DNA from 3 places in the Chryseobacterium sp. KCF3-3 genome. Region 3 is predicted to be linked to each of the others. Evidence: riboswitches for the same ligand, from Rfam matches in the RefSeq annotation. Region 3 holds a riboswitch; each other region holds the start of a gene.
The links. A riboswitch is a leader RNA that binds a small molecule or an ion and turns the genes downstream of it on or off. The one in region 3 is predicted to bind cobalamin.

Region 1 (10,374 bases), 220 kb from region 3:
CGAGACCAAAGCGGAGTAAAATAGCTGTCTACCCATTCTTTGGTTATATCATTTAATGTTACAGGCTGCCACTTTGGAGACTGGTCTTTATCTACAAGCAATGCTCTTACGCCTTCTGCAAAATCCGGATGGATGCAGCATTGGCACGATAAGTTTAATTCGGATTGAAAGACTTCTTCCAAACTTAAATTTTTACCTTCTTTTAATTGTCTGAAGATGATGTGTGCTGAACTTGGAGAGCCTGCCTCAAAGCTTTTGATTCCTGTATTGATCCATTCATATTTATCAGGATATTGCAGTAAAATTTCTTTGAACTCTTCTAAAGAACCTATTCCTTCAAATTGTTTGATGAATGAATGATGGCTCTGCGCCTGTGACTCGGGAGTATCTGTTTCTTTGGAAATGTTTTCCAGAATTGCGGAAACGGTTTGGTGGTTATTTCCATTCCATTGAACCTGATTCAGCGCATTCAATAGTGTTTCTTTTGAACTGGAAGAGACGTAATAGTCTGCCAATCCTAAGAATTTACAGTCGGCTCCATCTAATCTTGCCCCTGTTAATCCTAGATAAATTCCATAAGCGGAAGGCATTTTGTTTAAAAACCATGTGCCGCCAACATCCGGATATAAACCGATGGTAATTTCAGGCATTGCCAGCTTACTTCTTTCGGTCACAATACGGTGGGAAGCTCCTACCATAACACCGATTCCGCCACCCATCACAATTCCGTGTCCCCAGACAATAATGGGCTTCGGATAAGTATGAATAGCATAATCTACCTGATATTCCTTGAAAAAGAAATCGAAACACGGCTGAGGTACTTTTGTTCCGTCAACACTTTGCTGTTCGATAATAGCATCGTGCAGTTTTCTTACATCTCCTCCGGCACAAAGAGCTTTTTCACCGGCTCCCTGAATAAACATACAGAATACTTCATCAGATGTTTTCCATTTTTCCAAAACAGCTTTCAATTCTTCAATCATTTCTAATGAAAGCGAATTGAGCGTTTTTTCGGAATTCAGGGTGATGATCCCGACTTTATTTTTTATTTCTGTTAGTACTAAACTCATTTTTAATCTTTTGAATTAACGGATTTGTATCATGGCTCCTTCTTCTAAAATCTTTCTTGAAATCACCAGTTTCATAATTTCGTTGGTTCCTTCTACCACCTGATGCACTCTGGCATCCCGCATAAGACGTTCCACAGGAAAGTCCTGTGTGCATCCATATCCGCCCAGTATTTGTAATGCTTCGTTGCAGATGTTAAAACACATATCGGTTGCCAGACGTTTTGCCATAGCACAGTAAGTAGTAGCATTCGTGTCTTTAGAATCTAATTTGAAAGCTGCCAAAAGGACCATCTGACGGGCTGCCACCAATTCTGTTGCCATATCAGCAATTTTAAACTGCAGTGATTGAAACTGAGCCAGTGATTTTCCAAACTGAAGCCTTTCATGCATATATTTTCGGGCTTGGTTAATAGCTCCCTGTGCAGCTCCTACAGAACATGTTCCGATGTTGATGCGGCCGCCATCCAGGCCTTTCAATGCTATTTTAAATCCTTGCCCCAATTCACCTAAAAGGTATTTCTCATCTACTTCCACATGATCAAAGAAGACGAAGCGTGTCGGCTGGGTATTCCAACCTAATTTTTTTTCTTTTTCGCCAAAGCTGATCCCTTCAGAATTAGCGGGTACTACAAATGCACTGATTCCTTTAGGACCAGAGTCTCCCGTACGGGCCATTACAATAAGTATATCACTTTCGCCTGCTCCGGAGATGAATGCTTTCGTTCCGTTAATGATGAATTTGCTGCCCTTTTTTACTGCCGTAGTTTTTAGGGCTGCAGCATCTGAACCGGAACCCGGCTCTGTAAGACAATAAGAACCTAATAATGTGCCTGATGACAAATCCGGACATAGTTGTTTTCTGATCTCTTCACTCCCAAATTCATCAATCATCCATGAAACCATATTGTGTATGGTAATATAGGCGGTAGTGGAAGGACAGGCTGCTGCCAGTTCTTCAAATATAATGGCAGCGTCCAGCCGTGATAATCCCAGACCTCCGGCATCTTCGCTGGTATAAACACCGCAAAACCCCAGTTCTCCGGCCTTCATAATAGCTTCTCTCGGAAATACCTTCTGAGCATCCCATTCCGAAGCATAAGGTGCCAGCTCTTTATCGGCAAACCTTCTTGCGGCATCCTGAAACGCCAGCTGATCTTGATTTAGGTTGAATTCCATAGAAAACTTATTTTAAACTGATGGTCATATTCAGGTCGCCTGCAGGAATATCTTCTTCAAACCAACGGGCTGTAATCGTTTTGGTTTCTGTATAAAAACGAACTCCTTGTTTTCCGTAAGAATGCAGGTCGCCAAAGAATGATTTTCTCCATCCTGTAAAAGAGAAAAACGGTAATGGAACAGGAATCGGAAGATTTACCCCAATTTGTCCCACTTCAATTTCGTGCTGGAATTTTCTGGCTGCTGCCCCTGAATTGGTAAAGATGGAAGTTCCGTTTCCATAAGGATTAGCATTGATGATTTTAATAGCTTCATCAAGTGTTTCCGCTTTTAATAATAATAAAGCAGGCCCGAAAATTTCTTCTTTGTAAATATCCATATCCGTAGATACGTTATTGAATAAAGTAGCACCTACAAAGTGTCCGTTTTCATAGCCTTCTACTGTACAGTTGCTGCCATCCAGCAATACCTCAGCTCCCTGATCATAAGCACTTTTAATCAATCTTACAACCTTGTCTTTTGATTGTTTGTTGATTAAAGGACCAAAAGCTGCTGAATCATCAGACCATACTCCGGGTTTAATCGTGCTTAAAGCTTTTTTGATATCATCCACCCAATTTTGAGCTTCACCCACCAAAACAGCTACACTGATTGCCATACAACGCTGTCCGGCCGCTCCGCAGGAAGCTCCTACAAGATTGTTGATGACCTGTTCTTTATTGGCATCCGGCATGACTACCATATGATTTTTTGCTCCTCCAAAAGCCTGAACTCTTTTCAGATTATCAGTTCCTGTGCGGTAAACATGTTCCGCAACGGGAACTGAGCCTACAAATGAAATGGCTTTGATTTCCGGATGGTTCAGAATGTGATTAACCTGATCTTTGGATCCGTGAACAATATTCAGAACTCCTTTAGGAAAACCTGCTTCTAAAAATAGCTCAGCCATTTTCATAGAGGTCATCGGGGTTTGTTCTGAAGGTTTTAAAATAAAGGTGTTTCCACAGGCAATGGCCATAGGGAACATCCATAAAGGAATCATTGCGGGAAAGTTGAAAGGGGTAATTCCTGCACAGACTCCAAGAGGCTGAATATAGCTATAGGTATCAACACCTCTCGCTACATTTTCTACCGTTTCTCCCATCATGAGCGTTGGAATGTTGCAGGCATGCTCTACCACTTCAATGCCGCGCCATACATCTCCCATGGCATCAGGGAATGTTTTTCCATTTTCTTTGGAAAGGATTTCGGCAATTTCTTTTTGATTTTCTTTTAAAAGCTGCTGGTATTTTAGAAAGAATCTGGCTCTTTCCGGAGTAGCTACTTCTTTCCATGTTTTGAAGGCTTCTTTAGCTGCTTCTATCGCCTGATCTATTTCAGATAATTCCGTTAAAGGGACTTCTGCAAGAATTTCCTGGGTAGCAGGATTTTCTACAGGAAGATGCTGTACCGCTTTACTTTCTATAAAATCTCCGTTGATTAATATTGTTACTTTTTGTGACATGATTTTTAGATTGAGGTGAAAAGCTGAGAGTGAATTTTTATTTTCACTCTCAACTTCTTATTAGATTATATTACCAGCAGATCAACAAACTCGTTGACATCCAGATCAACAAGCGTATCGTATTCTAAAGAGTTTTCCAATACAATTCTCTGTTGTTTTTCCGGGAATATTCTGGCAAGATTTACTTTGTATTTCTTGATCAGTTCAGGAATTCCTTCTTCTCTTCTGCGTTTGTGACCGATTGGATATTCTACAACGATTTCTTCCAGCACGGTTCCGTCCTTTAATTCTACCGTTAAAGCATTGGCAATCGAACGTTTTTCAGGATCATGATAATCTGTGGTGAACTGTACATCTTCCACACATTCAATTTTATCACGAAGGATGTCGATTCTTGGATCTGATGCTATGTTATCTTCATAGTCTGCAGCAGTAAGCCTTCCGAAGATCAGTGGAACTGCTACCATGTACTGAATAGCGTGATCACGGTCAGCAGGATTGTTCAATGGACCTTTTTTATCAATGATACGAATGCAGGCTTCGTGGGTACGGATGGTTATTTTCTTGATGTCTTCAGCAGATTTTCCTGATTGTTTTAATTGATGATGTAAAGTCATAGCTGCTTCTACAGCTGTCTGAGAGTGGAATTCTGCAGGGAATGAAATTTTAAACAAAACATTTTCCATCACATAAGAACCATAATCTCTCTGGAATTTGAATTCATTTCCTTTGAAAGATACATCATAGAATCCCCATGTTTTTGCAGTTAATACAGATGGATAACCCATTTCGCCTGTCTGGGCAATTAATGCCAGACGTACAGCTCTTGAAGTGGCATCTCCTGCAGCCCATGATTTGCGGCTTCCTGTATTGGGAGCGTGACGGTATGTTCTTAAAGACTGTCCATCAACAAATGCTAGAGAAACGGCATTGATTAATTCATCACGCGTCAAACCGATTAGTTTTCCTACAACGGCTGTAGAGGCTAGTTTCACCAATAAAACATGGTCTAAACCTACTTTGTTGAATGAATTTTCTAACGCAATTACGCCTTGTATTTCGTGAGCCATAATCATTGCTTCCAGAACCTGTTTCATTTTCAGCGGAGCTTTTCCTTCTGCGATATTCGTTCTTGAAAGCCAGTCAGCGGTTGCTAAAATTCCTCCCAGGTTATCTGAAGGGTGTCCCCATTCAGCAGCTAGCCAGGTATCATTGAAATCAAGCCATCGGATAATTGCTCCAATGTTGAAAGCAGCCTGTACCGGATCCAGCTGAAACTGTGTACCAGGAACTTTAGCTCCATTCGGAACAACAGTACCTTTTACGATAGGTCCTAAAAGTTTGGTACATGCAGGATAAGTCAGTGCTTCCAATCCGCATCCGATCGTGTCTAATAAACAGTAGTGTGCTGTTTTCCAGGCTAAATCGTTTTTGATTTCATAGCGTAATACATAATCTGCAATATCTGTTAATACCTGATCCGGCTGTGGTCTTTCGTTTGAAATGTGTGATGACATCTTTATTTTTTAGTTTAATTATGAATTGATTTTTTATTTTCTGTTTTCGATGTTGACAAAGTCTTTATTTTCAGGGCCTGTATAATTGGCACTTGGGCGGATAATTTTTCCATCCTGTCTTTGTTCGATAATGTGTGCACTCCATCCTGTGACTCTGGAGATAACGAATAACGGAGTGAACATCAATGTGGGAACTCCCATCAGGTGATAAGATACCGCAGAGAACCAGTCCAGATTCGGGAACATTTTCTTTTCTCCCCACATCACAGTTTCCAGTCTTTCAGCAATATTATACAGCAGCATGTCTCCGGCTTCTTCGGAAAGTTCTTTGGCTACTTTTTTTATCACTACGTTTCTTGGGTCCGATATGGTATAAACAGGATGTCCGAATCCGATGATTACTTCTTTGTCAGCAATACGTTTTCTGATGTCTTCTTCTGCTTCATCAGGAGAATTGTAGCGGCTTTGGATTTCGAAAGCTACTTCATTGGCTCCTCCATGTTTTGGACCTCTCAAAGCACCAATAGCTCCTGTGATACAAGAATAAAAGTCCGATGAGGTTCCGGCAATAACTCGGGCAGTGAACGTAGATGCATTAAACTCATGTTCAGCATACAGATTAAGAGATATTTCCATTGCTTTCACCCACGAATCCGGTGCTTTTTTACCATGCAGCAAATGAAGGAAATGTCCGCCAATAGTATCATCGTCCGTTTCTACATTGATCTCTTTGCCATTGTGTGTATAGTGATACCAATATAAAAGTCCTGAACTGAAGGAAGCCAGTAGTTTGTCGGCAATATCTCTTGCTCCCGCAACATTGTGGTCATCTTTTTCAGGCTGAATACTTCCGATTGCTGAAACCATTGAACGCATAACGTCCATTGGATGTGCGGCTGCCGGAATACTTTTTAAGATATTTCTTACAGAGTGGGGAAGTCCTCTCAGTGATTTTAATTTTGCTTTATAGTTTTTGAGTTGAGCTTCAGTAGGCAGCTGGCCATAAATCAGAAGATAGGCTACTTCCTCAAATTGTGCTCTTTCTGCAAGATCCAAAATATCATAACCTCTGTAATGAAGGTCATTTCCACTTTTTCCTACACTGCAAAGAGCAGTATTGCCTGCTGTTACCCCTGAAAGAGCTACACTTTTTTTAGGTTTAAATGTTGGTTCGCTATTCGTTGACATGAGTATTTTGTTTAAAAAGGTTATCTAATTTTTGTTCATAATCATAGTAGCCGATGCTTTGATAGAGTTCTTCTCTGGTCTGCATCGTATCCAGTACGTTAGCTTGTGTTCCATCCTGACGGATATGCTGGTAGACATTCTGTGCTGCTTTATTGGCTGCCCTGAATGCGGAAAGAGGGTAGAGGATAAGCCCTACACCTGCGTTTTTCAGTTCTTCAACGGTGTACATTTTGATCATCCCAAACTCAGTAATGTTGGCTAATACGGGGATTCCGGCAGCATCAACAAATTTTTGATAAAAACTTAAATCGGGTACTGCTTCGGCAAAAATGAAATCTGCACCAGCTTCCTTGTAGGCGATGGCTCTTTCTAATGTTTTTTCAAGACCTTCATTTGCAAAAGCGTCTGTTCTGGCTCCAATCACAAAATTTTCATCGGTACGGGCATCTGCAGCCGCTTTAAGTCGGTCTACCATTTCCTCTTTGCTTACGATTTCTTTTCCAGGACGGTGTCCGCAACGTTTTGCACCCACCTGATCCTCAATGTGAATGGCTGCTGCACCAGCTTTGATTAATGATTTAATAGTTCGGGCAACATTAAAGGCAGAAGGTCCAAATCCTGTATCAATATCCACCAAAAGGGGTAAATCACAAATATTAGTAATACGCTGAACATCTATGAGTACATCATCCAGAGTGGTAATCCCTAAATCAGGAATTCCTAAAGATCCTGCAGCAACACCTCCTCCTGAAAGATAGATTGCATTAAAACCAGCCTGCTGTGCCAATAATGCATGATTGGCATTGATGGCTCCCACAATCTGAAGGGGATTTTCTTTTTCCATTGCCTCCCGGAATTTCAGGCCGGGGGATTTCCAGTTTTCATTTTTGATCATTTTAATATGTATTGTTGAGTTGAAATTTGTTTATCAGTGAAGAAGCCGGGAATCTGTAAAGACATAGCTTTTGAGTAAAAAAAGAAAAGATGGGTGACAATTTGAGAAATCTTACTATCCTGCAGCTGATGAGAATTTTGATAAAATCTTCCTGAGCAGGTCTGTAAAATAAACCTGTTACGACTCCACGAATAATTAAGATTGCTTTGGTACACCATTACTTTTTACATTGATTAAATCCTATAAAAAGTCCTCAGTAAACTTCGCGGTGCTTTATGAAGAAAGAAAAATTACGGAAAGGGGATACGAATGAGCCACAGAATCATGAGAAGTACCCAATGTACACTCATATCCATCTCAAAAAAATAACATAGGTTGATAAAACTGTTTTTATCACACTATATCCATATCGTATCATACCTGACTGTAAGCTTCAAATCGCGAAAGCATCGTCAATACGAAATAGGCAGGTCTCCTGACTTGTAACGGTTTTTATCATCCTTCCCATATGAAAAATATACAGTGGATATCAATTGATAAAAACTTTTTGTTTGTTACTTACAGTTGCGCGACAGTTCGTGATTTACACACGATTCCCTTTTAATACACAGCTAAGTGTAACCAGTTTCGGTTGATAAAGAAGGTTTTAAGAACTCCTTGGTGGTAAATATAAGTATTTTATAATAACGAAAAAGATATTTTATGTAATCAATAGTTTTTTTACTGTAATCTATTGGAAATGCTTAAGTTGTGATGGGTGTTTTAGGGTGAAAACGGATTATTTGTGTTGTTAAATTAATATAAAAGATAACCGAAAAATTAAAGATAGTTAATAAATTTACTGTTCTTCTTTCATTTTATAAATTTTATTAATCGTATATTATTGATTATGGTAGACATTGCAGAATTTAAACAAAATCTGGGTTTGAGTGAAGTTCCTGTAGAGCTTGAAAAACTGATTTACTTCCAGAATACCATTTCCTCGTTTGAAAATTATTCGCAAGGCTTTGGTGTGTTAATCGATAGTAAATCCGGACTGAAAAGCTGGAGTGATGATGAAAGTTTTTTGAATAGTATGCTGCCTTTTGCTCAGGCCAATGGTTCAGGTTCATTCTATGCAATCTGGAATAATGCAACGGATCAGCCTTTAAATAAAATGCCTGTTGTGGTTTTTGGAGATGAAGGTGGAGTTCATATTGTCGCTGAAAATAGTGTACAGTTTTTACATTTGCTCACTTTTGACACTGAGATTTCAGTAGACTTTGATGAAGCTTATTTTTATAGAGATGAAGAGGATTATGAAGAGAGTCCGGATTTAAATGAATATTTGAGGTGGATGAAAGGAGATTACGGTTTAAGCCAGATTGAAGAACCTGATGTGTTGATTCAAAATGCTCAGGCTCGATATAAAGAAAGTTTTGATCAATGGTTTGGGCAATATTTTACAGATCATTAATCTTATATTAATAACTTCTCTGTAGAAGATTTTCATTTTTGATAAGTGAAGTTTTTTTTGAGTACGAAATGATTCGAACCTTTGACCGTCCCGATTTCAATCGGGATGCTCTATCCAGTCTGTTTTATCAATGATTTTTAAGTAATGAATAAAAACAAAAAAGACTTACTAAAAATAGTAAGTCTTTATGTGAGCGCGAAAGGATTCGAACCTTTGCCGTCCCGATTGAAATCGGGATGCTCTATCCAGTCTGTTTTATCAATGATTTTTAAGTAAGGAATAAAAACAAAAAAGACTTACTAAAAATAGTAAGTCTTTATGTGAGCGCGAAAGGATTCGAACCTTTGACCGTCTGCTTAGAAGGCAGATGCTCTATCCAGCTGAGCTACGCACCCTTAGAAGTTGATTCTCGCTTAGTAAATAAGCACATTAAAAAGTCGGGGCGGCAGGATTCGAACCTGCGACCTCCTGGTCCCAAACCAGGCGCGATGACCGGACTACGCTACGCCCCGAATATATAAGAAGAGCGGAGGGTAAGGGATTCGAACCCTTGCGACACTTTCGCGTCGACAGTTTAGCAAACTGCTCCGTTAACCACTCCGGCAACCCTCCTTTTTGTTTATTTTTTAATGATCGTTGTTCCGTTATTGCGAGTGCAAATATAGAACAGATTTCTTTATTTACCAAATAAAATTCAAGAAATTTTTGTGTATTTTTGAGGTAATAAATCATTCAAAAACCAAACTGATGCGTAAAACATTATATATCATCGGATTAAGCACTTTTGTTTTTTCATGTACTTCTCAACAAAATGTAAAAAAAAATACTTACAAACCGAAAACCCCAATAACACAGGCGAAACCGACGGTTCAAACAACTCCTCCGGTCGCTCCAAAACCAAAAGTTGTATCTGATCATGGAGTAGACTTTTTTACTACTAATATAGCAGACCCAACAAAAAATGATAATACGGCAAGTTATGGTTCTATTGTATCTGCAAAACCAGCCGGATACAAGGTGGTGAAAACTTATTTCCCTGCGATAGCCCAGAATTTCAGACAACGTTATCTTATATTACATTATACAGCTCTTGCGGACGATAAATCTCTTACTGTTCTTACCCAGCAGGCAGTGAGTGCCCATTATCTGGTAAATAATACAGGAGATAACGAGATCTATCAGTTGGTAGATGAAAATAAGCGAGCCTATCATGCAGGAGTAAGCGCTTGGAGAAATGACAAAAATCTCAATGATAATTCTATCGGTATTGAAATTGTAAATACAGGCTATACTACAGATGCTACCGGCAAAAGAACTTTTGCTCCTTTTAGCGATGACCAGGTGAAAAAAGTAGCTGCCTTGGTTAAAGATATTGTGACAAGATATCAGATTCAGCCTACGAATGTATTGGCGCATGCCGATATTGCACCTACAAGAAAGCAGGATCCGGGACCTATGTTCCCATGGAAAAAACTGTATGATGAGTACCAGGTTGGAATGTGGTATGATGAAGCCGCTAAACAGACTTATCTTGAGGCAGCACAGGCTGATATTACGGCAAGATATAA
Region 2 (10,374 bases), 1.0 Mb from region 3:
AAGGAAGTCCTTCTACCACTTCCTGACGGACAATAATTTCATCGGTACGGCATGAGGTAAGAAAAGCTAATACAAAAAATAAAAAATAAAAGTTTAGTTTTCTCATAGGGTGAAGTTTAGAATAAGTTTAAAGTTTCTTCCAGGCATTGGATAATTGAGGACAACATCATAGTATTGATTGAAAATATTATTCATCTCAAGACTTACTTTAAATTGATGATTCGCCCAGTTGAATTTTTTCTGAACAGAGAGATCGTGAGTATACCAAGGTTGCACATAATTGTATTGAATGTTATCCTGATTCACATCATATCTTTCTCCTACGTACATCGCACTGTAATTGAAACTCCAGTCTTTATAATCTGCCATCAGACTGAAAGATCCACTGTGCCATGGTGTATAAGGAATCTGATTGCGATAGAAAGTATCTTCCGGATCACTGATATCTCTTGCGCTTTGATAAGTATAAGAAAGCAATGGTCTAAAATTGACTTTTCCCACCTGAAACTCAGTCTGCACATTCACATCAGCTCCAATGATTTCAACCATTCCCAGGTTCATCATCAGCCAGCGGAACATGCTTCCGTTAGGGGCAGCTACAATTTTATCCTGCACTTTATTGTAGTAACCGTCTACTTTAGCATAAAATGTTTTAAAGAAACGGTTGGTATAATTCTTCTGATAAGTAAATCCTACATCATATTGATTGGTGAATTCCGGTTTCAGATAAGTATTTCCGATATTGGTATAATACAAATCATTAAAGGTTGGAAGTCTGAAAATCCTTTTATAGAAAGCTCTTAGGGTAAGCTCAGGAATGATTTCCGGCTGATAGCTCATAAATACGGCTGGCGTCCACTCTCTGGCATCTCCCGGTCTTTTATTTTTTCTTACTTCTTCAAAAGTAAAGGTTCCTAAAAGGCTTCCCAGAATTTTGAATCTGTTCCACTGATAGGTTGTCGCCAATGCGACCAATGTGGTATAACGTGTAGGATAAGAAAAGTTATCCAGATTGGCATCCAGATTATTGTACTGAAAGTCTCCACTCAGGCTGACATCCCAATTGGGAGTAATGGAATAGATATTCGATGAAGAAAGGTAGAGCTCTCTTTGAAATAGGTATTATCAGTATAAATAATAGACTGCGAACGAACCGTATCCATAAAATGGGTATAATCGTAAGCAAATTTTGCTTTCAGCTGTGTTTCAAATTTCGGGAACAGTTTTTTTCTCAGATTAGCCTGTACAAAATAATTCTCATCGGAAAGCCTCGCTCCTCTTCCTTCGAAACGGCCATTCACAATAGGTGCCGGCATTCCGCGGTCTGAAATATAACCGTAACCACGGATATTCCAGCTTCCGTTATTTAAAGTTCCGTTTAAAGAAGTTTCAAAACGTTTTGCCCGAATATCTGAATCCTGTCTCTTTGCAATGGTATCATAAGCCTGTTGTCCATCAGGATATTTCTTGGCATAACGAAATCTGTAAATTCCGTCACTCTGCATAAATTCTCCACTGAAGCTGGCAGAAACCCTGTCTGAAATCTTCTGTTCCAACCGGAATGAAGGATTAAAGAGATCAATGGAAGCACTTTTTGCTCTTATCACCAAATTGGTTTTTCTATTTCCTTTAAATACTGGTATTTTAGGCTGCAAATAGATAGCCCCTGAAGACCCGAAGTCTTTTGCCGGCTGGAAAATCTCACTTTTCTGTCCGTTATACAATGATATTTCTTCCAGATCATCCAGAGAATATCGTCCCAGATCCACCAGTCCGTTTTGGGCATTTCCCAATTGAATTCCGTCATAGAAAACACCCACATGCTGACTTCCCATACTTCGGATATTAATGGTTTTCAAACCACCCAATCCGCCGTAATCTTTAATCTGAACACCTGAAAAGTACCGCAGTGCATCAGCAACAGAATGACTATTCAGTCTTTCCAGCTGCTCTCCCTGTAGGATTTGTGCCGGAAGGATTTCTTTAAAATTCTTTTTGTAAAGATTGATTCCTTTAATAGTCTCTTCCTGAAGGCTGTCGTTTTTCTTGGTTTGAGAAGATAAAAGTTGAGATGTGATCACCAATATTGTGAAAACAGCTTTATGAATTGCAGAAGTAATTAGTTTTGCCGCCATTAGCTCATTTAGGGTAATGAAGACGCTAATGGATATAAGAATACAACGACAAAGCACAGCTGTCACTGCACAGAATCATTGATGTCCTAAGCTTTATTCCACGAAAGCGTCAAACGATTATTTTCTGGCAGGTCTTCTGACTTACTCCATTTTTGAAATCCTTCCCATTAAAAAACAGTGGATATATTCTTCAAAAACTTTGGTGCGGAGCTTACAGCAGCGGGTCTGTTCCGGATTTTCACCGGATTCCCTTTTAAGAGCTTTTTAGGGCTCACCAAATTTCGGCAAAGATAAATAATTATTCCTAATCCCCAATTAAAATCATGATTCATAAACAATTAAAGCTCCCGAAGGAGCTTTAACGTCATTTTATTGAGGGTGTCACTTTAAATTCCAATATTCAGGAAAACACTGAATCTCGATTTTGCTTCAATATCTCCTCCCGCCAGATGCGTATACATAGGAAGCATGATCTCACTTCCAAGACTGAGTTTTTTATAAGAAGCTTCAAATCCCAATTTTCCATACAAAGCACTTCCAGCAGTATTAGGCAAGGCTTCATCGAACTGTTTGTTCTGAGCATAAACTTCTCCCTGAACTCCCGTTTTTACAGAAAAAATAGATTTTTCATTCCCCGCAACCTGATAAAAACCTGTTGCAGCATAATTCCATTGGTTTCCGAAACGGTAATTTTTCTTATTCTCTGTTTTGATGGTATAATCTGTATTGACCAATAAGGCTACTTTATTTTTCTGAAACTTATAATTCAAAGCTGCCTGATAATCCCAGCTTCCGGTTCCCAGCTGAAAACTCGGATTGACTCCGGATGCTCCTTTTTCATCAAATTTTCCCAAAGGAATTTTCACACCCAAACCTCCGCTCAGGTGATGGAAATTATCTTTAGAGCTCATCAGCTGATAAATTCCCATCAGGTTCAGATCTCCAATCCCATTGATTTTAATATCTCCCTGCATGGTTTTCTTCTCATGAAAATGGAATGGCAGGCTCGCATATACACTCAACTTTTTAGTCAGTGGAATTTTCCCCCAAAGCTGCAGCGTATTGAAATACTGATCCTGTGTCAGGTCTTTTACAAACAAGTTCTCTTTCGCTTTATAATGCTGTGCAAAGTATTTGATTCCGATAAACTGTGGATTCAGTAAAGATTCAAAGCCGGAAGATCCGTTTCCTGCAGCACACCCACAGGCATCACAATCATCATCAAAATCGAATCTGCTAAAGGTTTCCGGAGCACTATAAGCACTGTCTCTAATGGTTTTTGCCTGATACTGACTCAACAGGATCAAACTTACTATCACTATAATCTTCTTCATGTTTTCTATAAATTATTCTGCAAATTTTGGATTGGATATAAAACTTTTATCCGACAATGTTTTCAGGAACGCAATGATTGATTGTTTTTCCTGACTATTCATGGCAATTCCCACATGTCCGTTCTGTTTCAGCTGTGGATCAAGGTTGGCATTATCTTCTACCTGATCTGAATAAAAATTGAGTACAGCGTCTAACGTGTAAAACCTTCCGTCATGCATATAAGGTGCGGTGTATTCTACATTTCTTAAACTCGGAACACGGAATTTCATCCAATCGACCTGATTCAGGCTCACTCTGTAACGTCCCGCATCCTTGAATTCTGTATTGTAATACATTCCCGTATTTCTGAAACTCTCATCCGTAAACAGTTCTCCGCTATGACATGAGGCACATTTCTGTCCGAATAAAGCCATCCCTTGAGATTCTGTTGAAGTCAATTGTTCCTTTCCCTGTCTGAATCTGTCATATTTTGAATCTGCAGAAATTAAAGAAGCCATAAACTGTGACAATGCTTTCAGAATTCTTTCTCCTGTAATAGCTTCGTCCCCATAAGCTTCTCTGAACAGCTTCTTATACTTCTGATCATCTTTTATCTTTGAAATAGCTTCCGGTATGGAGCTGTCCATTTCATTCACATCAGTAATCGGGCTGATGGGCTGTTCATTCAGATTATGAATCACTCCGTCCCACATATATCTTTTAAAAAAGGCCATATTCTGAATGGGTGGTGCATTTCTGATTCCTATTCTGTCGTCTACTCCATGGCTTACCGTATGACCATGATGGGTAAAGGCATTTTCCTGAATATGACAGAAGCCGCATGAAATAGTATTATTTCGGGAAAGTCTGCCTTCATAAAATAATTTCCGTCCCAGCTCCACTCCGTTTTTGGTGACCGGATTGATGGATTTATCAAAAGTCATTTCCGGAAAATAAGAAGGAAACTGCAGGTTGTAGGCTTCATCTTTTTCCAGTGGCTGAATCACCTCATCAGAACATGAAATACAGCTCAATCCCAATACAAACAGAACCAGTATCGTTTTAATCAAAAAATTAATCATTGTGAACGTGGTCTACTTTAAACATTTTCGTAAGATTGTTGGTAACATCTGTCAGGTGTTGGTTTGAGCCCATCAGCATATCATTGGCCGTTGTAAGGGTAAGAGCCTTATCTCCGCTCAAAAACTGGTTCAGATCTGCCAGAATATGAACAGAAGGTCGAATTTTTGCCGTTACTCTTGCAGTTGTCGGAAGATTCAATGTGATTTCACGGTATAGATCGGGTTGCTGATTAGCAGTAACATTTCCCATATTTCCGGTATGGTTCATGAATTCTTTAGCAGGAGTGTCATTTCCATATTTTCCTTCCAGCTTTACAAAGACATAGCCGGCAGCCCATGACCACGACATTCCTTTTTGCTTGGCTTTTGTCCAGAATTCAGCTTGTCCGTCCTGCCCTAGCAAGTACGCTTTCTGACTGATCCCCAATCCGAATTTTATTTTCTTGTAATTGTTTTTCGGAATACCATCCAGATTAAGGTATATAATTCCGGCTACAGCATCTGCCTGATCTACGATAAAAGCACCTTTATCAGGGTTATTTTCGTTGTATTTAAATTCATTTCCGTTTTCGTCTATCAATGTAATATTACTGATGACATATTTTAAGGCTGAAAAGTTATGTTTCTGTCCGTTGGAAGATGTCTGAACGGTCTGATTCAAAACGATATCTCCTACATTATTAAATCCGTTTTCAAATTTGATCTGAAGGTTTCCGGGTGTGGTATCCTGTGGATTTTCGTCATCCCTGCTGCTTTCGCAGGCTACAAAAGAGAATAAAGTAAAGGCAATAAAGAATAGTGATAAAAATTTATAAATTTTCATTGATGATTTTTTAAGTTGAATTATAATTTTTGAATGCAAAAACATTCTTTTTTACCACAAAAGGCACAAAAGTTTTTACACTTAAGTTTGTCAAGTGGTAAGTTTTATGCACAATAAGAACACTTAAGCTTTTTAAAAATCTTTGATTCTTAATTGATGTAAGCTTTTGTGACTTTTGTGGTTGAATAGTAATCGTTTAACTTAAAAAAACCGGTGGTTTGAAAATGTGGGTAAGAAACAGAAAAGAATAAGCTGTTTCGTAGGTAAAATTGAAATTGAAAAACGGAAGTTTTCCAGTAGTATTGATCTCTGTGGTCTCAGGCAGGATATAGGTGTCAAGGACTTTCTGTCCTGAGTTTTTGAGTTTCTGAAAAGGTGAAGATTCCGAATCATTGGTTTTTGCCAACTCTTTACTCAGGTAACATTTTCCGTTACAGTGAACCTCTGGTCTGGATTTATTAATACAGAGAACTTTAACGATATAATCATAATTTACAGCATACTCTACCACGGGCACTAAAGGTCTTAGCACCATATACAAGGTAAAAAGTATGCTGTAAAATAATTTCATTTGACTACTTCTTGCTTATCGCTTCGTCATATCTTCTGCTGATCTCTTTCCAGTTGGTAACGTTCCAGATCGCACTAAGATAATCTGCTCTTTTATTCTGATATTTTAAATAATAAGCATGTTCCCATACATCAATTCCGAAGATAGGAGTTCCCTTTTCTTCCACTACATCCATTAAAGGATTGTCCTGGTTAGGAGTAGAAGAAACAAATAATTTTCCGCTTTTATCCACAGAAAGCCATGCCCATCCTGATCCGAAACGATCTGCTCCGGCTTTAGCCATTTTTTCTTTAAAAGCATCCATACTTCCGAATGTTTCCGTAATCGCTTTTGCTAGTTTTGCGGAAGGCTGTGTATTTTTCTGGGGCGTAAGAACCGTCCAGAACAGTTCGTGGTTGTAATGACCACCAGCATTGTTTCTCACTGCAGCAGGCAGTTTTGAAACATTCGAAAGAATCTGAAACAAAGTTTCTTTTTCCCGTGGAGTTCCCGCAATGGCTTTATTCAAATTGGCGGCATATGCTGCTCCATGTTTTGAATAGTGAATTTCCATTGTTTGGGCATCAATATTTCCTTCCAAGGCATTATAAGCATAAGGCAGAGGCGTCTGCTTAAACTGAGCCAGTGCAAACTGAGCCGCGAAAACTGCACTTAGGGCAGCTATTTTCAAAATCTTCATAATTTTTTTGTTTATGGTTGAACAATGTTTTCTTGTTAAGCGGGAGGAAGGATGATGGAAGTTGGAAGTTATTGATGTCTTACCATGATTTCTTCAACTTCTATTTGCTTTTATAGCCATCTCAAAAATCGCTAGAACTTCATCGTCTGGAATAACTTCCAGCTTCTGGCATCCAACTTCCCTCCTCTCTATTTCAATAATTTCTTAATATCCTCGATCAGAATTTCTCTGTCGGGGTGATATTTTCCTGTCAGCATGGGTGTTTTACCTTCCGGATCACCATAATTCAATCCTGAGTAATACAGAATAGGCATATTTTCTTTGTTGTATCGACATCGGATATTTCCTTCCTGATCTACCAGCGCAATCATTCCGCTGTGGTTCAGGCTTTCTCCTTCATCTTCTTTGTCACCTACGTAGATATTAAACTGATCCGCAAGATTTCCAATATAGGTACGGTCTCCAGTCAGGAAATGCCAGTTCGGAGATGTTGCCCCTATTCTTTGAGCATGTTCTTTCAATGCTGATGGTGTATCGTTTTCCGGATCAATACTGATGGAAATAATGCCGAAGTCAGGATCATTAATCTGGTTCTGAATAGCCTTCATATTGGTATTCATCACCGGGCAAATTGTAGGACATTTGCTGAAGAAAAATTCTACGAGATATACTTTTCCCAGCATATCTTTATTGGTGATTTTTTTAATGTTCTGATCTGTGAGTTCAAAATCCGGAACTTTCATCACCGTATAAAGATTCTTTTTAAAATACCCCATCCCTACCCCTATTCCCAGGAAAAGCAATGCAAATAAAGCAATGGGTATAATCACTTTACTTTTATTATTGTTCTTTTTATTTTTGGGCATATTTCTCAGGGCTTTTTTTAAATTCACGTTTACAGGATACACTGCAAAAACCATACGTTTTGTTTTTATATATGGCTGTATCATTAATAGATCCTGCAGTTTTCATGTGGCAGATAGGATCTTCTTCATTCACTACCTGTACATTTTCTATTTTCTTCCCCGAGGAGTCCATGTGGCTTGCATGCTTTACCTGAGGAGTTTCCTTGGCACACGACAGTAATGATATTGACAGCAAAGCAGTCAAAATAATAGGAGATTTCATTTTAATGTTAAATTGAAATTAATAATGTTAAATAAAGTTATGATACTATATTCTAGTCAGAAAAAACACAGCATTTCTCAAGAGAAACTGATGCATTTCTTATTGTTTACAATAATATATTTTCATTGTAGAATGTATCTTTAATGACTTACTAATGATAGGTTTAAAAACGCTCATTAATTAAACTAAAAACTTAGTTCTCTTTAAAATTAAGCCAATGGAGGATGGAATATCCTTGAAAAGTAATCTGAAGAATGAGAATTAAAATAACTTGAATCAGGAATTTCAGAAAGTGATTCCGAATTCAAATGAGAAGAGAAAGAAAGGATATCATGAGAAATAAAAACATCTAATCCTGCAATCTTTATGGTTTGGGAACTATTGGACTGTTTTTCTGTTTTTGCCAGTTCTTTTTCCACATAGCATTTTCCTTTACACGTAGATTGTGGTACATTTCTGTTCTCACAAAGGTTTTTCACAATATAATCATAGTTCACGGCATAATTTACCAATGGCAAAACGGGACGTAATGCAACGGTAAAAATGATGAATATGGAAATGAATGCCTTCAACGATTTTGTTCTCTGTACAAATATACTACTTCAAAACTGTTTTACAGATGATTTATGATGAATGTCATTATGGTAGTATACTGTTACCCACAAAAATTATAAAACTGTGCCTGTCTCCCGTAGTATTTTATCCCGAACTTTGATTGAAAATTAAGACCTAGATAAAAAATTTAGTTCTTTATATACAATTTAATCTTGTTGATAAAAGCTCTGCTGATGTTTTTGGCAGAGCTTTTTTATGTTTTGTTGGGTAGACGCAAAGAAGCAAGTTTTTTTCAATGTTTACTGTTTTAAGGCGCCAGGATTTTATCTCCGATAAAATTGAATACCGCCCAATAATGAGACTGAATGAAGCCGATCATTCAGAAGTAGCTTTGCTGAAAATCTTTGATTTTCTTGCTTCCTAAAAAACACTACAATTTTTATCTTCTTTGCACCTTTGCGTTTCTCCAAAAAAAAAACTATTACCTTTTTAAAATTAAGTTTTGATATGTATGATGTTGGAAACGCAAAGACGCAAGTTTTTTTAATGCTTAAGATTTTTAAGGCGCTAGGATTTTATCTCCGATAAAATTGAATACCCACCAATAATGAGACTGAATAAAGCTGATCATTCAGAAGTAGCTTTGCTGAAAATCTTTGATTTTCTTGCGTCCTTAAAAGCAGCAAAATTTTTATATTCTTTGCGCCCCTCTGCGTTTCTCCAAAAAAAAACTATCACCTTTTTAAAATTAAGTTTTGATATGTATGATGTTGGAAACGCAAAGACGCAAGTTTTTTTCAATGCTTACTGTTTTAAGGCGCAAAGATTTTATCTCCGATAAAATTGAATACCCACCAATAATGAGACTGAATGAAGCCGATCATTCAGAAGTAGCTTTGCTGAAAATCTTTGATTTTCTTGCGTCCTTAAAAGCAGCACAATTTTTATATTCATTGCGCCCCTCTGCGTTTCTCCAAAAAAAAACTATTACCTTTTTAAAATTAAGTTTTGATATGTATGATGTTGGAAACGCAAAGACGCAAGTTTTTTTAATGATTACTGTTTTAAGACGCTAGGATTTTATCTCCGATAAAATTGAATACCCCCCAATAATGAGACTGAATAAAGCTGATCATTCAGAAGTAACTTTGCTGAAAATCTTTGATTTTCTTGCGTCCTTAAAAGCAGCACAATTTTTATATTCATTGCGCCCCTCTGCGTTTCTCCAAAAAAACTATTACCTTTTTAAAATTAAGTTTTGATATGTATGATGTTGGAAACGCAAAGACGCAAGTTTTTTTCAATGATTACTGTTTTAAGGCGCTAGGATTTTATCTCCGATAAAATTGAATACTCATTTGACTTATCTTTGCAGAGATTCCTACCGGAATGACAAACTGGGTGTATTAGTTTTATACTTGTTGTAATTGTCTAATTATCTGTCATAGTTTATACAGAAAGTAAAGGCAGCCCCTTTGTCACTCCGGTAGGAGTCTCGGCAGTATAAAGAACGCCATCATTTAGATTCCTGCGGAATGGACAAGCAACCTGATAATACTTCCTGTATAAATAATAAGTGATCGCTTTATCCCTAACAAAAATATCCACAATGTTTGCCACTCAGGAGTCTCAGCAGCCTAATATGAATTTCAATGATATCACTAATATAGTATTTAATTAAAAACAAAAGCCCTACTGAAATTCAGCAGAGCTTTTATTGAATATAATTGAGTTGTGTTTATTATTTGCTTCTTAAAATTTCATTCTCTGAATCCTTACAGCATTTAAAATAGCCAACAGCGCTACTCCTACATCTGCAAACACAGCTTCCCACATGGTTGCCAATCCTCCGGCTCCCAGAACGAGAACAACCGCTTTTACGGCGAAGGCAAGAACAATATTCTGCCAAACGATCTTTTTAGTTTGTTTTCCGATGTTAATCGCCATCGGGATTTTACTTGGTTTATCATCCTGAATCACTACATCTGCAGTTTCAATGGTGGCATCACTTCCCAAACCTCCCATTGCAATTCCTACATCGCTTAAAGCTACTACAGGCGCATCATTCACTCCGTCTCCTACGAAAG
Region 3 (10,374 bases):
TGCGCTGGTGGGTTTCAGCATTTCCGGCATTCCGGGAGCTCCTTTCGGGCCTTCATGACGGATGACAATGACGTCTCCATGCTGTACGGTTCCATCCTGAATTCCTCTGATCAGATTTTTTTCACCATCAAATACACGGGCTTTACCTACGAAACGTTCGCCTTCTTTTCCTGTGATCTTGGCTACACTTCCTTTTTCCGCAAGATTTCCGTATAGTATTCTCAGGTGTCCTGTAGCTTTTACAGGTTCTGAAAGAGGCTTTATAATTTTTTGTGTATTAAAATCCAGATCGGGAACATTTTCTAAATTTTCAGCTAATGTCTTTCCGGTTACTGTTAAACAATCACCGTGTAATAATCCCTGGTTTAAGAGGTATTTCATGACTGATGGTATTCCTCCGTGTTCATACAGATCCTGCATCAGGTATTTCCCGCTTGGTTTTAAATCTGCCAACACCGGAGTTTTATCACTCATTTTTTGGAAATCATCCTGAGTAAGCGGCACTCCTACACTTTTTGCCATGGCTATAAAATGTAGAACGGCATTAGTGCTTCCCCCAAGAATAACAATCATGCGAAGGGCATTTTCAAAAGCTTTGCGGGTCATGATATCCGAAGGTTTAATGTCTTTTTCCAATAATATTTTCAGATATTTTCCTGCTTCAAGGCATTCTTCCTGTTTTTCTTTGCTTAAAGCCGGATTGGAAGAGGAATACGGAAGACTCATTCCTAACGCTTCTATTGCAGATGCCATTGTATTCGCAGTATACATTCCACCACATGCACCAGCTCCGGGACAGGAATTTTTCACAACTCCATCAAAATCTTCTTCAGTGATTTCTCCAGCTATCTTTTTTCCTAACGCTTCAAAAGCAGAAACAATGTTAAGCTGTTCACCTTTATAGCAGCCGGGAGCAATTGTTCCTCCGTACACCATGATAGATGGTCTGTTCAGCCTTCCCATTGCGATGATGGTTCCCGGCATATTTTTGTCGCAGCCTGGTAATGCAATCAATCCGTCGTAGTATTGTGCTCCACAGATAGCTTCGATACTGTCTGCAATCACATCACGGCTTACCAGAGAATAGCGCATTCCATCTGTTCCGTTGCTCATTCCGTCACTTACTCCGATGGTGTTAAAAATCAATCCGGCTAATCCATGATTCCACGTTCCTTTTTTTACTACCTGAGCCAGATCATTCAAATGCATATTACAGGTGTTCCCGTCATAGCCCATACTGGCAATTCCGACCTGAGCCTTGTGCATATCTTCCTCTGTAAATCCTATCCCGTACAACATGGCTTTGGCTGCGGGTTGTTCGCTATTTTGCGTGAATGTTTTTGAATATTTATTTAACATACTTTTCCTACATTTTCTATTCTTTTCCTCTTCTTCAAATAGAGTTCTTTACTAAATTTTGATCCAAAACTACATTTTGTAATATTCTTTTCATTTTCATTTTTTCTAAAAACTACAATATTCAATTATTCAAAAAACAGAATTATCCAATTGATAATCAAACATTTAAATTCATAATATTTACAATGACAGAACTCTTACTAATTTTAAATATGCCTGTTGTACTCTCCCACTTGCTGTGTTTTCCCAGTCTTTGGTAAAAGGAACATCATCAAGTGAATCCAGGGCAACAATTTCTGCTGCGGTACCACAGAAAAAGCCTGCATCTGCACCCCGCATTTCCTCTGGTTTAAAAAAGGTTTCTTTTACAGGGATATCAAGCTCATCGCAGATCTCCATCACCGTTTGTCTTGTGATTCCAGGAAGGATGCTTCCTTTAGCCGGAGTATATAAAACTCCGCCTTTTTCATAGAACACATTGGCACCTGAGCTTTCGGCAACATTCCCGTTTTCATCCAGAACCAGCGCTTCATCATAGCCTTTATCTTTGGCATCCTGACAGGCTAATATGGAGTTTACATAATGTCCTCCTACTTTGGCTTCCACCTTGAAAGCTTTAGGATTAGGACGTTGAAAAGGGGAAGTCATAATTTTCATTTTATCTGCCAGATAGCCGTTATTCCATTCCCAGGCTAGAAGTGACAGGTAAGATTTTTGTCCTTTTGAGAGAGACATATTGGGAGAGCACGTAACCAATGGACGGATATAAGCATCGGTAAATCCATTTCGATCCAGAAGTTCATAGGTAAGTTCTGTAAGCTGATTTACGGAATAATCGAAAGGAATATGCATCAGTTCTGCTGATCTTTTCAGTCTTTCGTAGTGTTCTTTTGCTTTAAAAATTTGAGTTCCATGATCTGTGCTGTAGGATTTAATTCCTTCAAAAACAGAGTAACCATAGTGAAGAGATTGTCCATACAGATCAGTTCCGGCATCTTTCGCTTTCATAAATTTTCCGTCAAAATAGATGGTTGTGTCGTCGTTGTAATACATGTTATAGGGGTTTAAAAAAAATTAACAAATGGGAATAAAAAAAGCCCTCTCACACTGTGAGAGGGCTCAATATATGTACAGTCATACACCTTCCTTCTCACAGACGCAAGGGAATAATAATGACGATAATAATTACTGATAATAACTGATACATATTCTTATACTATAAAAAATTAAAAACAAAAAAACCGTTTCATAATTTGAAACGGTTTTATATATAATTTAAATTAAAATCTATTTAAAATGCCGTTTCCTTACTGTTGTTAATGACAACAGCAATAATAGAAATGACAATAATATTTTTCTGATTCGTAAAATTCATACTGCAAATGTATAAACTTTTTAATTACTCACAAGTTTTTTTCACACTTTTTATTTTTTTCGTAAAAAATGAGTCAACGTTTCCTTTGCTGAAGCCACATCATGAACCCTTAAAATTTTTGCTCCCTGTTCCAGTACAGCCATGTGGAGTTTCTGTGTTTCCTCATTGATATCCAGAGGGGATTTCCCAAGTGGTTTGTAAATAAATGACTTTCTGGAAATACCTATTAAAAGAGGAAATTTTCCGAATCCCAGATATTCAACTTCATGGATCATTTTCATTTGATCTTCTACTGTTTTTCCGAAACCAAAACCGGGATCAAGAATGATATCATTCACTCCTTTTTCTAAAAGTTCTTTTGTTTTTTTAGCAAAATATTGGTTCACTTCCAGTGTAATATCTTCAAACTTTATTTTATCATGCATGGTTTCATAAGAAGGATTTACATGCATCAGGATATAAGGAAGTTTCGTTGCAGCAGCGGTATCAAACATTTCCGTATCATACTGACCTCCAGAGATATCATTGATCAGATCAATTCCTTCATTGAATCCGAATCTTACTGTTTCTGCATAAAAAGTATCCAGAGAAATCAGGGCTTCCGGAAATTCTTTTTTAATGAGAGAAATCAGATTTCCAAGTCTGTTTATTTCTTCTTCAGCACTTAAAAATTCGGCATTGGGGCGTGTAGACTGAGGACCAATATCCAATATTTCTGCTCCGTCCTTCAATAGTTTTTCTGCATGTTTCAATGCTGATTTTTCATTATTGAATTCCCCACCATCCGAGAAAGAATCCGGTGTCATATTGAGGATTCCCATAATTTTTGGGGTGTCCAGTTGTACTAACCGGCCGTTGCAATTGATTGAGTAGGTGGGAGCGTTGGAGGGTTGGAGAGTTGGAGAGTTGGAGAGCATGAGTTGGATGATTATGGATTAATGATAATTGATGAATGATTTCTGTAGTGCAAAATTAGTGATTTATGAGTTTTTAATGAGAAGAAATTAGAAATTATAGGCTGGATTATTAATTATGAATGATGAATTATAAGTTATGAGTTTAACTCCTACACTTTCAAACTATACTATCCCGAATCTCGTCATCCCGAGCCCAAAGTGTTTCCACTCTCTAACCCTCCAACCCTCTTACTCCCAAACTCACAAACTCTCAAACTCGAATCCCGCAACCCAAAACTCTAAAACTCTCAAACTCTCCCACACTCAAACCCTCTCACTCACAAACTCTCAAACCCAAAAACTCGAATCCCGCAACCCGAAACTCTCAAACTCTCCCACACTCAAACCCTCTTACTCTCAAACCCAAAAACTCGAATCCCGAAACCCGAAACTCTAAAACTCTCAAACTCTCCCACACTCAAACCCTCTCACTCACAAACTCAGCTCATCAAATTCAAAAATCTAAAACCGAATTCGTATATTTGGAAGATTAAGAAAATTTATGCTAAAAACATCAGTACAGTTCGAGAAAATTATCAGTCAGTGCCGTGATCTTTTCGGTAAAAAATTACAGGATTATGGTGCAGCATGGAGGGTTTTAAGACCGAGTTCCATTACCGATCAGATTTATATCAAAGTCAACAGGATCCGTACGCTGCAGATGACTGATAAAAAAATGGTGGATGAAAGTGAGGAAGATGAATTTATCGCCATTGTGAACTATTCTATCATTGGACTTATTCAGCTAGAGAAAGGTCTTTCCAATGATTTCAACGAAAATAAGGAAGAAATTTTAGGTCTTTATGACAAGTATGCCACTGAAGCAAAGGCTTTGATGGAGAGAAAAAACCATGATTATGGTGAGGCATGGAGAGATATGAGAATCTCTTCAATTACAGATCTTATTTATCAGAAAGTATTAAGAACTAAACAGATTGAGGACAATCAGGGAAAAACCATTGTTTCGGAAGGGCTTGATGCCAATTATTTCGATATGCTGAATTATGCAGTCTTCTGCCTTATCAAATTCTCAGAAAAAGAAAATCAATTCGAACCCAAAAATATTTAATATGCTCAAAGGTTTATTACGCTTTATTATTGCTGTTATTTTTATCCTTTCAGGCTTTGTAAAAGCCGTGGATCTGGTAGGTTTTTCTTTCAAAATGGAAGAATATTTCGCACCGCCGGTTTTCAACATGCCTTTTTTAGAAAAGTTTGCTCTGCTATTTTCCATTATCGTAGTGGTACTGGAGCTTTTCTTAGGATTTATGCTGTTGCTTAAATTAAAGCTTAAGTTTACCTTGTCCATATTAATTGCACTTTGTGTTTTCTTTGGATTCCTTACATTTTACTCAGCGTATTTCAATGTGGTAACCGACTGTGGATGTTTTGGAGATGCTATCAAATTCACTCCTTGGCAGAGCTTCTTAAAAGATGTTGTACTGCTGGTAGGATTGATTATCTTATTTATCCTTTACAGAAAAGATTTCCGTAAAAAAGATGAGTACGGAATTACTCAGAAAGAGTCTTCCAATACCTTTAAATATATCCTTTTAACTGTCTTTTCTTTAGGGATGATTTATGTTATGGCTCAAGGAATTATGCATGAACCTATTATTGATTTCCGTGATTATAAAATCGGGACTGATATAAAAGCTGAAAAAGCAAAAATTGATAAAAACCCTTCTGAATATAAAACTTTCTACACGCTGAAAAATCAGAAAACAGGAGCCGTTGTAAAAGTAAATCAGGATGATTATATCAAAAAAACAGAATACTGGGCAGAAGGCTCTCCATGGAAAATTGAAGATGGAAAGAATGAATCTGTCCTTATTAAAGAAGGCTATAAATCTGAAATTGTAAAATTCAAGATTGAAGATCCTACAGGAATGGAAGTTACTCAGGAAATCATTAATGCACCAAAAGCAGTTCTTGTTTTCTCATATCATCCAAAAGAGATTCCTGCAGATCTGCTTCAAAAAGTAGAAGCGAAGGTAAAAGCACAGAAAGGTGCTCTTATCTACGGAGTTTCCACAGAACCTAATACTTTTAAAACCATCAAAAATGTACTGATGGATGGAACTGCTATCAAAACAATAGCGAGAAGCAACCCATTTGTACTGATTCTTGAAAACGGAAAAATTATAGATAAACAGCCTGCAAAGGACTACGTTAATTAATTATAAATGATGAATGATGACTTATAAATGATCTTTCTTTGACGAGAAATAATCATGTATTAATTATCAATTATCAAATTTAAACACTAAACTTAAACATACAACAACTCATGCAAAAATCAAATAAATCAATCGCCGGTTATCATTTACTTATGATCCTTTCTTCTGTAGACGGAGAATTTGCTCCTGAGGAAGGAATGCTGGTACAGCAATACATGGCGGATGAATTTCCTTTCAGAATGAATCTTGACAACGAGCTTGAAACATTGGCTCTTTTGCAGCCTGAAGAATGGAAAGATCATTTTGAATTCCATGCAAGATGTTTCCACGAAGATTCTACAGAGGACGAGCGTGTGAAATTTGTTCAGTTTGCAAAATCACTGATCAAAGCTGATAATAAAGTAACGGAAGAGGAACATACGTTCTACGTACTGTTGAAAAACCTTTGGGGATTATAAACGCTCAACACATTGCACAAACTTAAAAAAATAAATAAATCTATATTTAAATCTTATGAGAAGAAAAATAGTTGCAGGAAACTGGAAGATGAACAAAAATGTAATTGATGCACAACAATTAATGATTCAGTTACTAAGCTATAAAAACAACAATGCTACGAACTGTGAGGTTTGGATTGCTCCACCTGCATTGTATTTGATGATGGCAAAAGATGTTTTTGAAAAGGATGAAATAGGAGTATTTTCTCAGGATATGAGCGAGCATGAAAGCGGCGCCTATACTGGTGAAATTTCTGCAGATATGCTGGAATCTATTGATGCAACCGGATCACTAATCGGGCACTCTGAAAGAAGACAGTATCACGGAGAAACAGATTCTCACTGTAACAGAAAAATCAAATTAGCTCTTGACAAAGGTCTTATTCCTGTTTACTGTAACGGGGAAACTCTTGAGCAGAGAAAAGCAGGACAGCACCTTGAGGTAGTAAAAAACCAGACTGAAGTAGCGCTTTTCACACTTTCTGCTGAAGAAATTAAGAAGGTAGTGATTGCTTACGAACCGGTTTGGGCGATCGGAACAGGAGAAACAGCAACTCCGGAGCAGGCTCAGGAAATCCATGCACACATCAGAAGTATCATCGCTGCAAAATACGGACAGGAAGTTGCTGATGAGGTTTCTATCCTTTACGGAGGTTCTGTAAAACCAGACAATGCTAAAGAAATTTTCTCTCAGCCGGATATCGACGGAGGTCTGATTGGAGGAGCAGCTTTGAAATTAGAGGATTTCTCTAAGATTATTGAAGGTTTTAACTAATATAAAATATTTATATATCATCCAATAAAAAGCGGCGGAATCGAAGATTCCGCCGCTTTTCCGTTAAAAAAATCTAATTATTGAATATCGACTACATACATTGTTCCTTTGTCTACTTTACCCGTTTTAGGTAAAATTTTAGCTTTTGGATTTCCGTTTCCATCATCCACTACTCCAAAATCATCATCATTGAAAACAGCCAGTTTATTATTTCCTAAATAAACAATTCCTTCGAATTTATCATGCTCGTAACCCAGTTTTGCAACCAGATCTACGGCTAATGTTTTGGTAACAGCTTTTATTCCTGCATTGGTAATTTCATCCCATGAACACTGCTCTAAAGCTTTTCCGTTAATTTTCATTCCGTCCACCGCATTAATATCGGCTCCGTTCACATCGGAAGCATTGCTCAGATTGATTCTGTATACTTTTTTGATTCCTCCCTGAGAACCGAAATTTCCGTCTCTTTCAATCACCAGGAATTCATTATTGCTGATGGCTGTAATATCACACACCGAATCAGAAGCGCCACCATCCTGTTTGTATAAAAACTGCTTGGTTTGCCCTGTAATAATATCAAAAGTGACAATTCTCGTTAAAGTAGTATTGGTGGCCAATGCTTTACTAGGAACAAACATCATGGATTGTATTGTACCTACCAATGTTCTTCCATCCGGAGTCATGCAAAGTCCTTCCATTCCTCTGTTGGCTCTTCTTTTTGCTAAAACAGCTGGTAGTTTTCTTGGTCCTGTATTTACGCCAACAGGGCTTATTCTTTCCATTTCTACTCCGTCTACACTGTAATGTACGATATGTGGACCATATTCATCAGAAACCCAGAATGTACCATCAGCGGCAGCAACAATACTTTCGCTATCAAGACCATATTGATCAGTACCCAAAACATTTCCGGAAGCATCATAAGCTACTTCTCCGGTACTTCCCATTCCTACAGGATTTGGAAGTCCTGTAATAGGTTGTCCGGATGGATTTTTAAGTTTAATATATTTGATGACCTCTACATTTCCGTCAGCATTGATTTTAAAATGCATAATGGTTGGAGTAAAATTAGGAGCAAGAAACTTTTTCCCATTCTGGAAGTCGGTATTAGGACCTCTATCTGTAATGACATAAAATTCTCCCTTTCTTGTAGGATGAGCAGCTGCTCCGGAACCAAAGCCACCGTTAATAACATCCACACCGTTTATTGTAGCCAGTTTTGTAAATGGAAATTCCTGAGGTAGTTTGGAATAATTAATATCCTGATTAATCATTGTGGTATCGTCATCACTTTTACAGGAAGCCAATACAGCCAGTATACCCACAGAACATAGTAATTTTTTCATATGCTATTTTATGGCTGCGAAAATAGGGCTTGATTGTAAACTGATCTTAAATACAATGATAATTGTTTTTTAACAATAGAACAGACAGAATGCATTGAAGATAAATAATAAAAGAACCTGTTTGAAAATGAAAAACCAAGAATCCAGCCCAATCGTTAATCAATTTGAAAATCAACTTTTTAAAGGAAAATAATTCACAAAACGGACTTATCAATTTATATGATATATTTGCAGCGTTTTAAGGCTGAACAATGTTCATTAATAGGGAATCAAGTGAGAATAATATTCAAATCTTGGGCTGTACCCGCAACTGTAAACTGTTTAAACTTACTGCACGAAAAACCACTGGACCTGAAAATCCGGGAAGGAAGCTGTAAGATGTGAGCCAGGAGACCTGCCGTAAAGCACCAGATTCAGAGAAAGAATTATTTCTCCTCTGAAGATAAGTTTCGGGAATAAAACTTTAAATTAATTATATCATGAGGAAAATCTATCTTTTTTTCTTACTGCTTTGCATGCAGGTATTGTCGGCCCAATTTACAGAAAACGACATTAAATTTTGGGTAGGAACAGGTTCTAAAAAAGCATATTTCATTGCAGATTTTAATGATGACAGCTCTCCCAATTCTTATGCATGGGGATATCGTTTTGACGGCGATGGCCTGTTGATGGAAGATCTTATCAATGCAATTGTGGCAGCAGAATCCCAAATGCAGGTTGACATTCCTACGGGATATCTTTCTATTCTGAATTATAATCATCACACATCTACTGTTGATGACAGCTGGATAACATGGTCCGGATCCAGTTCATCAAACATGACATGGAACAATGGTGTAGGTTATACGCCTTTGGAGGACGGAAAATGGTATGGAGTGACTTACGGCCTTGATCATTACGATATTCCTCCTTCTTCTCCCGTTCCAGCCTACAGTTCTGCCTGGTTTACTCCGTCTCAGGTTACGAACTGGGTGGGAACAGGAACTAATAAAAGCCTTGTCGTTATTGATTTCGGAACTGATAATGCCAACGGAAATGCGAATTCTTTTGTTTTTGGAATTACATACAACGGAAGTATCAATGCTGAGCAGGCTTTACAACTGATCCAATCTCAGGCTTCTTATTTTAATTTTGCATTAGCGAATAATCAGATTGCTACTCTATCATTGAATTCCTTTGCAGGGAATGCTTCCGGATCAGACAGCTGGAAGCTATATAAAGGAAAAGATCTATCAAGCTGGCAAACAAAAGCCAGCCTTTCTCAGATTCAGCTGAGCAATAATGATTGGTTTGGGTTGAGCTTTGGGCTAAGAAGACCATTTACACCCTCTGAAGCACAGCTGACTTTAGGAATTTCTTCTGTGACAAAGAAAAAACTCAATATTTATCCAAACCCGGCAAGTGATTTTATTCAGATTGAAACGGCTGAGAAACTGAAAGAAGTGAATATCTATTCTGTAGCAGGACAGAAAGTAATGACTTCCCAAGTTACTAAGATTGATATTCATTCTTTAAACTCTGGAGTTTATTTTGTGGAAATTAAGACCTCTGAAAATACAACGATCCATAAGATTGTTAAGAAATAGAGAAAGCGACTTGAGTCGCTTTTTTTGTGAAGATGTGAGTAAAATATACTGTTGAAAACCACCCCGTCAAAAATTCTTTGAATTTTCGCCACCCCTCCAGCGGAGGGGAATTTTTACCCCTTCAGTTGGAATTTTGATCTGGTTTGTAATTTTTCTCTCACATCTGTTGTTGAATCCTTATGCTGTATTCTTACGGAATGACAAACTGTATGGATAAACCATTATTCCAATTGTGTCTTTCCACAGGAGTCTAAGCATTTGGTAAATAACTTAAATGAGTGATTAAAATACAAATCCAAC

Region 1: another riboswitch for cobalamin. It lies ahead of prpB (methylisocitrate lyase); the one in region 3 lies ahead of ACKTTZ_RS15090 (T9SS type A sorting domain-containing protein).
Region 2: another riboswitch for cobalamin. It lies ahead of ACKTTZ_RS10260 (TonB-dependent receptor); the one in region 3 lies ahead of ACKTTZ_RS15090 (T9SS type A sorting domain-containing protein).

The regions. Positions count from the first base shown of each region.
Region 1 is NZ_AP035792.1:3,105,715-3,116,088, forward strand. Features, by position in the region: gene ACKTTZ_RS14025 (enoyl-CoA hydratase/isomerase family protein) at 1-1,070, opposite strand, end outside; gene ACKTTZ_RS14030 (acyl-CoA dehydrogenase family protein) at 1,086-2,246, opposite strand; gene ACKTTZ_RS14035 (CoA-acylating methylmalonate-semialdehyde dehydrogenase) at 2,254-3,750, opposite strand; gene ACKTTZ_RS14040 (bifunctional 2-methylcitrate dehydratase/aconitate hydratase) at 3,816-5,267, opposite strand; gene prpC (2-methylcitrate synthase) at 5,301-6,455, opposite strand; gene prpB (methylisocitrate lyase) at 6,442-7,350, opposite strand; cobalamin riboswitch at 7,798-7,991, opposite strand; gene ACKTTZ_RS14055 (hypothetical protein) at 8,240-8,806, shown strand; tRNA gene ACKTTZ_RS14060 (tRNA-Arg) at 9,128-9,201, opposite strand; tRNA gene ACKTTZ_RS14065 (tRNA-Pro) at 9,244-9,318, opposite strand; tRNA gene ACKTTZ_RS14070 (tRNA-Ser) at 9,334-9,418, opposite strand; gene ACKTTZ_RS14075 (N-acetylmuramoyl-L-alanine amidase) at 9,554-10,374, shown strand, end outside.
Region 2 is NZ_AP035792.1:2,295,513-2,305,886, reverse strand. Features, by position in the region: gene ACKTTZ_RS10270 (YncE family protein) at 1-106, opposite strand, end outside; gene ACKTTZ_RS10265 (TonB-dependent receptor domain-containing protein) at 103-1,011, opposite strand; gene ACKTTZ_RS10260 (TonB-dependent receptor) at 1,047-2,135, opposite strand; cobalamin riboswitch at 2,244-2,429, opposite strand; gene ACKTTZ_RS10255 (transporter) at 2,522-3,469, opposite strand; gene ACKTTZ_RS10250 (cytochrome-c peroxidase) at 3,482-4,531, opposite strand; gene ACKTTZ_RS10245 (MbnP family protein) at 4,524-5,354, opposite strand; gene ACKTTZ_RS10240 (hypothetical protein) at 5,551-5,925, opposite strand; gene ACKTTZ_RS10235 (superoxide dismutase) at 5,930-6,604, opposite strand; gene ACKTTZ_RS10230 (SCO family protein) at 6,793-7,470, opposite strand; gene ACKTTZ_RS10225 (YHS domain-containing protein) at 7,457-7,732, opposite strand; gene ACKTTZ_RS10220 (hypothetical protein) at 7,942-8,304, opposite strand; gene ACKTTZ_RS10215 (hypothetical protein) at 9,052-9,363, shown strand; gene ACKTTZ_RS10210 (heavy metal translocating P-type ATPase) at 10,040-10,374, opposite strand, start outside.
Region 3 is NZ_AP035792.1:3,330,135-3,340,508, reverse strand. Features, by position in the region: gene ilvD (dihydroxy-acid dehydratase) at 1-1,359, opposite strand, end outside; gene ilvE (branched-chain-amino-acid transaminase) at 1,540-2,412, opposite strand; gene folP (dihydropteroate synthase) at 2,785-3,555, opposite strand; gene ACKTTZ_RS15115 (DUF1599 domain-containing protein) at 4,193-4,759, shown strand; gene ACKTTZ_RS15110 (BT_3928 family protein) at 4,761-5,870, shown strand; gene ACKTTZ_RS15105 (TerB family tellurite resistance protein) at 5,981-6,328, shown strand; gene tpiA (triose-phosphate isomerase) at 6,384-7,142, shown strand; gene ACKTTZ_RS15095 (esterase-like activity of phytase family protein) at 7,220-8,488, opposite strand; cobalamin riboswitch at 8,713-8,905, shown strand; gene ACKTTZ_RS15090 (T9SS type A sorting domain-containing protein) at 8,968-10,074, shown strand.